2 regions of the Micrococcus sp. CH7 genome follow, and region 2 is predicted to be linked to the other one. Evidence: riboswitches for the same ligand, from Rfam matches in the RefSeq annotation. Region 2 holds a riboswitch; the other holds the start of a gene.
What was found. A riboswitch is a leader RNA that binds a small molecule or an ion and turns the genes downstream of it on or off. The one in region 2 is predicted to bind thiamine pyrophosphate.
Positions count from the first base shown of each region.

Region 1: another riboswitch for thiamine pyrophosphate. It lies ahead of AUV08_RS04700 (thiamine ABC transporter substrate binding subunit); the one in region 2 lies ahead of thiC (phosphomethylpyrimidine synthase ThiC).

Region 1 is NZ_LOSQ01000010.1:21,169-24,573, forward strand. It holds gene AUV08_RS04695 (iron ABC transporter permease) at 1-445, opposite strand, end outside; gene AUV08_RS04700 (thiamine ABC transporter substrate binding subunit) at 445-1,512, opposite strand; TPP riboswitch at 1,583-1,688, opposite strand; gene AUV08_RS04705 (AI-2E family transporter) at 1,735-3,021, shown strand; gene AUV08_RS04710 (agmatine deiminase family protein) at 2,987-3,405, opposite strand, start outside.
Region 2 is NZ_LOSQ01000027.1:156,911-160,315, reverse strand. It holds gene thiC (phosphomethylpyrimidine synthase ThiC) at 9-1,832, opposite strand; TPP riboswitch at 1,829-1,943, opposite strand; gene AUV08_RS07775 (hypothetical protein) at 2,006-3,163, opposite strand; gene thiD (bifunctional hydroxymethylpyrimidine kinase/phosphomethylpyrimidine kinase) at 3,236-3,405, shown strand, end outside.

The sequences.
Region 1 (3,405 bases), on a different contig from region 2:
CGCCGGGGGCGAGCAGGGCGCGGAACGCGACGCCGACCACCACCGTGGGCAGCACGAACGGCACGAGCACGAGGGCGCGGAGCACGGCCCGCCCCGGGATGCGACGCCGGTGCAGCACGAACGCGGTCGGCAGGCCGAGCGCCACCGAGACCACCGTGCCGGCGGCGGCCATGCCGAGCGTCTGGCCGAGGATGCGCCACGTGCGCTCGCGGGCGAGGGTCTCCCCGAAGGCGGTGAGGTCCACGGCGCCGGTGAACGCGTCGGCGTCGCCGCCGATCCCGCGCCAGAGCATGGCCGCCACGGGCCACGCGAAGAAGACGAGCAGGAAGGCGACCGGCAGGACGGCGGCCACCAGCCACCACGGGCCGAGCCCGTCCCCCCGGCCGCGGGCCCGCCGGCGCGGCAGGTCCGTGCCGGGGGCCGCGACCTCGGTGAGTGCGGACATCAGCGCCGGGAGGCCTCGGACAGGGCGGTCCACTCCTTCAGCAGGTCCTCGCGGCGCTCGTCGATGCGGGCGGGGTCCGGGGTGATGGCGTCCTCGACGAGCGGTGCGTTCTGCGCCCACTCCTCGGGCAGCTGCACCGACTCGTCGATCGGGTACATGTACATCGACTCGGGCAGGGCGGACTGGACGTCCTCGGTGAGCATGAAGTCCACGAACGCCTGCGCGCCCTCGGGGTTCTTCGCGCCCTCGAGCACGCCGGCGTACTCGACCTGCGGGGTGCAGGAGTCCTCGATCACCTCGGTCTCGGGGGCGAACGCGGGGGAGGAGGAGTAGGAGAGCACCACCGGGAACCGACCCTTGCCCTCGCCGCCGGAGAAGTCCGAGTTGTAGGCGTCGGACCAGCTGTCGGCGACCTTGCCGCCGTTCTCCATCAGGCCCTGCCACCAGTCCTGCCAGCCGTCGTCGCCGTACTTCTCCGTGGTGGCCGCGAGCAGCGCCAGGCCGGGGGAGGAGGCCACGGGGGAGGTGGCGACCGTCAGCTTCGCGTACTCGGGGTCGTCGAGCTGGTCGATCGAGGTGGGGGCCTCGACGTCGTGGGCGGTGAACCACGCCGGATCCGTGTTGAAGCACACCTGGCCCTGGTCCACCGGGGTCATGCGGTCCTCCACCATCCGGTCCTGCGCGGAGGCGGGCAGGTCCTTCGGGGTGTAGGCGGCGACGACGCCCTCGCGGACGAGACGGTGCGCCGAGTGGTCCTCCACGCCATAGACGCCGTCCACGGTGGGCTCGTCCTTGGCCAGCAGGAGCTGGTTCACCACGCTGCCGGCGTCGCCGGGGGCCGTGGTCTTCAGGGTGTAGCCGGACTCCTGCTCGAACTTCTGGACGAGCTCCTCGGGCAGGTTGAACGAGTCGTGCGTCATGATCGTCACGGTCGTCGACTCGCCGCCGCCGGCCCCGGAGACGGACGACGACGCCCCGTCGCCGGACGAGCCGGACACCGAACAGCCGGTGAGGGCGAGGGCGGCCACCGAGAGGGCGGCGAGGGCGCGGTGCGGGATGCGGGACATGGCGGTTCTCCTCTGTCTGGGACGGCAGAGGGGCCGGGACGAGGTCGCCACCGGAATCCCGGGACGACGTCGACCGGGAGACTCGACTTCCTTCGCCGGTGCGGACCGGAGCAGGTTCGAGGGTCTGCGGCGGACCGCACTCTCAGCGCCGCGCGGGCGCTCCCCTGTCGATGTGGACTGGTCCCGACCCTACCCCGTCCGGCCCGCGCATAGACTGCCCGCGTGAGCGCCGCACAGCCCCCGGGGGTGACCCCGCAGCCCGCCTGGTCCAGTCCCGCCTCCGACTGGGACATCCGCCGCCCCCACCGCATGTGGCCGCGCATGCTGGTGATCGTCCTGACGCTCGCGGGTCTGGTGCTGGTGGTGCAGTTCTTCCAGGGGATCGCCTCCATCGCGGCGCCCGTGTTCCTGGGGCTGAACCTCGTGATCGTGGCCTACCCCCTGCAGGCCTGGCTCATCCGCCGGGGCCTGCACCCCGTGCTCGGCGCCACCACCACCGTCCTGCTGATCGTCGCGGTGATGGGCGTGTTCGGGGGCATGATGGTGTGGTCCGGCCTCGAGATGGTGGCGGAGCTGCCGAAGTACGCGGACCGCTTCCAGCAGATCGTCCTGGACGTCTCGCACTGGCTCAGTGAGCGCGGCGTGACCCCGGACATGGTGTCCCAGCAGCTGGCCTCGATCGACATGAGCACCGTGACCGGGACGGCCGTCAGCGCCATCACGAAGATCGCCACGAACGTCTACGCCGTCTTCGGCCTGCTCGTCACCGTGATCATGGGCATGTTCTTCCTCGCGATGGACTCGATGGACGTCGAACGCCGCGTCCGCCTGCTCAGCACCGCCCGCCACGAGTTCGGCCACGCCCTGGTCGAGTTCGCCCAGGGCGTGCGCCGCTACTGGGTGGTCACCACGGTGTTCGGCCTGATCGTGGCGGTGCTGGACGTGATCGCCCTCCTGCTGATCGGCGTCCCGCTCGCGCTCGTGTGGGGCGTGCTCAGCTTCCTCACCAACTACATCCCGAACATCGGCTTCATCATCGGCCTGCTGCCGCCGGCCGTCCTGGGCCTGGCGGCGGGCGGCTGGTCCGACTTCCTGTGGGTGGTGGTCAGCTACTCGGTGCTGAACTTCGTGCTGCAGTCCGTGATCCAGCCCAAGGTGGCCGGCGACGCGATCGGCGTGATCCCCACCGTCAGCTTCCTCTCCCTGCTCTTCTGGGCCTGGGTCCTCGGGCCGCTCGGCGCGATCCTCGCGCTGCCCTGCACGCTGCTGGCCAAGGCCGTGCTGATCGACGCCGACCCGAACGCCCGCTGGATCAACGCGCTCATCGCCTCCGACCTGAAGGGCATGGAGCGCCGTCAGTCCTCGCTCCTGGAACGGCTGCGCCCGGCGGCCTGGCGGTCCGACGCGCACGGGAAGGACGAGGACCGCGCCCCGGCGGACGGCGGCGACGACGACGGCCCCGCGGCGGACGAGGTCACGGGCGGGGCTGGAGCAGCACCAGGTCGTTGAGCGCGCCGGCCAGCCGCAGCAGCGGCGGGGCGGGGAACGACAGCTGGGGCAGCCCCGGGTGCAGCGCCGCGCACGCGGCGGCCGCGGCCTCCTCACCCGCGGCGTCCTCGAACGCCGGCCGCAGCACCGCCGCGCCCAGCGGCAGCGTGTCCAGGAGGGAGCGGGGGCCCCGCTCGGCCGGGTCGTACGCGGCGGGCTGCGCCGCCCCGGTCACCGTGCGCACGCGCAGGGGCCGGCCGGCGGCGTCGTCGGCGCCCTGCAGGAAGCGCAGCGCCGCCGCGGCGTAGGGGTGCTCGGGGTGGAACCGGTCGCCGCGCCAGTGCACGGCGGCCTCGCCGTCGCCCCGCAGCCGCACCCACGAGGCCAGGTGGCCGGGCCCGCCCC
Region 2 (3,405 bases):
CGGACCGCTCAGTCCCTCGCGAGCACCGCGTCCCCCTCGGGCCGGCGCAGGCTCGGCTCGGGCAGGTACACGGACCCGCCGGCGGCCCGGAACTCCGCGGACTTCGCGGCCATGCCGGCCTCGGCGATTCTCGCCTGCTCGGACGCGCCGCCGAACTCGCTGCGGATGTCCTGGCTGATGCGCATGGAGCAGAACTTCGGCCCGCACATCGAGCAGAAGTGGGCGGTCTTGGCGGGCTCGGCCGGCAGCGTCTCGTCGTGGTACTCCTCGGCGAGCTGGGGGTCCAGGCCGAGGCCGAACTGGTCGCGCCAGCGGAACTCGAAGCGCGCCTTGGACAGGGCGTCGTCGCGGTCGCGGGCGCCGGGGTGGCCCTTGGCGACGTCGGCGGCGTGCGCGGCGATCTTGTAGGTGATCACACCCGTCTTCACGTCGTCCCGGTTCGGCAGGCCCAGGTGCTCCTTGGGCGTGACGTAGCAGAGCATCGCGGTGCCGTAGCGGGCGATCTCGGTGGCGCCGATGGCCGAGGTGATGTGGTCGTACGCCGGGGCGATGTCCGTGACGAGGGGGCCGAGCGTGTAGAACGGGGCGCCCTTGCACAGCTCCTGCTGGCGCTCCACGTTCTCCCGCACCAGGTGCAGCGGGATGTGGCCGGGGCCCTCCACCATGACCTGGACGTCGTACGCCCACGCCCGCTCCGTCAGCTCGGCCAGCGTGTCGAGCTCGGCGAACTGGGCGGCGTCGTTGGCGTCGGCCACGGAGCCCGGCCGCAGGCCGTCGCCCAGGGAGAACGCGACGTCGTAGCGCGCGAAGATCTCGCAGAGCTCGTCGTAGTTCTCGTAGAGGAAGTTCTCCTTGTGGTGGCCCAGGCACCAGCCGGCCATGATCGAGCCGCCGCGGGAGACGATGCCGGTGACGCGGTCCGCGGACAGCGGCACGTGGCGCAGCAGCACGCCGGCGTGCACGGTCATGTAGTCCACGCCCTGCTCGCACTGCTCGATCACGGTGTCGCGGAAGATCTCCCAGGTCAGGGCCTGGTGGTCGCCGCCGACCTTCTCGAGGGCCTGGTAGATCGGCACGGTGCCGATCGGCACGGGGGAGTTGCGCAGGATCCACTCGCGGGTGGTGTGGATGTCGTCGCCCGTGGACAGGTCCATCACGGTGTCCGCGCCCCAGCGGGTGGCCCACTGCAGCTTCGAGACCTCCTCGGCGATCGACGATGTCACCGCCGAGTTGCCGATGTTCGCGTTGACCTTCACGGCGAACGCCTTGCCGATGATCATCGGCTCCGACTCGGGGTGGTTCACGTTCGCCGGGATGATGGCGCGGCCGGCAGCGACCTCGGAGCGCACCAGTTCCACGTCCACGCCCTCGCGCAGGGCGACGTAGCGCATCTCCGGGGTGATCTCGCCGCGCCGGGCGTAGTGCATCTGGGTGACGCGCGCGCCCTCCTTGGCGCGCAGCGGGGCGCGGCGCTCGCCGGCCCACTCCTGCGAGGCGGCGCCGCGGCGCACGGCCGAGCGGCCGTCGTCGAGCAGGTCGCGTTCGCGGCCCTCGTACTCCTCGACGTCGCCGCGGGCGCGGATCCACTCGGCGCGCTGGGCGGGCAGGCCGCGCTCGGGCACGGAGCCCGGGCCCATGGTGCGGTAGACGGTCAGGGGCGCGTTGGGCGTGCCGTCGGGGGAGTCGTCCTGGTGGACCTCGGTGACGGGCACGCGGATGCCGTGCTCGGCATCCTCGAGCCAGCCCAGACGGTGCGTGGGGTAGTTCTCCTCGGCGACGACCTCGGCCGTCGACTCGGCTGCGGGCAGGGGGGTGCGCTCGGAAACGGACATGGCCGCGGCTCCTTCTTCCTTCGCCGGAATGACCCGGACAGGTTCAGACGGTCTCCGGGCGGCGTCAGCCCGGTCTCAGCCCCGTGCCGTGGGGCTCCCGTGGGATGCGAGCGACCCTAGCACGTCCCCTGCGAGGCCTCACCGCCGTCGGCAGCGGCCATGCGGCGGGCCGCTCAGGCGCGCGCCGCGCGGGCCGCCCGCCGGCGCACCGTGGTGCGCTCGACGATCCACGTGACGATGAGCATCACGATGATGACGATGCCGGCGTAGCCGAGGACGGGGTAGACGGTGCCCACGAGGTCGGAGAAGCCGACGCTCGAGAGCAGGGTGGCGGCCAGGGCCGTGACGACGGCGATGGCCCAGCCCGGCACGCGGCGCATCGAGGACAGCAGGGCGATGCGCTCCACCCCGCCGTACAGGCACGAGACCGCCGTCGTGAACTGCGCCAGCAGCAGGACGACCGTGTACAGCAGGGCGGCCCAGCCGCCGATCATGGCGGCCAGCTCGACCATGGGCAGCTCGGCGCGGCCGATGAGCTGGGCGTGGGCGGTCAGCGCGGCCATCACCGCGCCGGCCATCACCACGAGGCCCAGGGCCCCGAGCCCGGCCCCGGCGACGAGGGAGCGCCCCGACGAGGAGCTCTCCTCGCCGATCGGGGCGAGCACCGCGTAGGCCAGCTGGATGTTGAACGCCACGTACAGCACACCCGAGAGCCACCACTGGTTGATCAGCGGGGACGAGGTCACGAGCGCGGCGACGTCGTCCACCGCGGCCCCCGGGTTCACCAACCCCCACACCGCGACGCCGACGGCGACCACGATGATCAGGGGGACCACCACGGCCTGGACGCGCACGAGGCCCGTGATGCCGGCCAGCACCGAGACCACGCAGACGGCCGCCATCACGAGCGAGCCCACGAGCGAGGGCAGCCCGAACGCGGTGTGCACCGCCGCCCCGGCCCCGGCCAGCATGATCACCAGCGTCCCCAGCAGGGACGTGGTGATGCACAGGTCCGCGAACCAGGTGGGCACGCGCGAGGTCGTGGGGTTCACGATCCGGTGGATGTCCGTGGTCCGCAGCTTCTGCGCCAGCCGCAGCACGATCACCGCGAGCAGGAAGAACAGCGTGCCGGCGATCACGAGCGCCCCCGTGCCGCCCCAGAGGCCGAAGCTCACGAAGTACTGCAGGATCTCGTTGCCCGAGGCGTACCCGGCGCCGATGGTGGTGCCGATGAACGTGGCGGCGATCCCGAGCGGGGAGGTCGGCCGCAGCGGCGCCGACTCCTCGGCTCGGCCGGGGTGCGCGGGGGAGCTCTCTGTGACGGGGGACATGCGACTACATTCTCATGGGCGGGATCGGCCCGGCCCGGGCGGCCGATCCGCCCCGACCCGAAGGAGCCCCGCATGACCCCCGCCGTCCCCCGCGTGCTCAGCATCGCCGGCTCCGACTCCGGCGGCGGCGCGGGTGTCCAGGCCGACCTGAAGACCATCGCCGCGTGGGGCGGCTACGGGATGACCGCGATCACCGCGATCACCGCCCAGAACACGCAGGGCGTGCAGGCCGTCCACCCGCT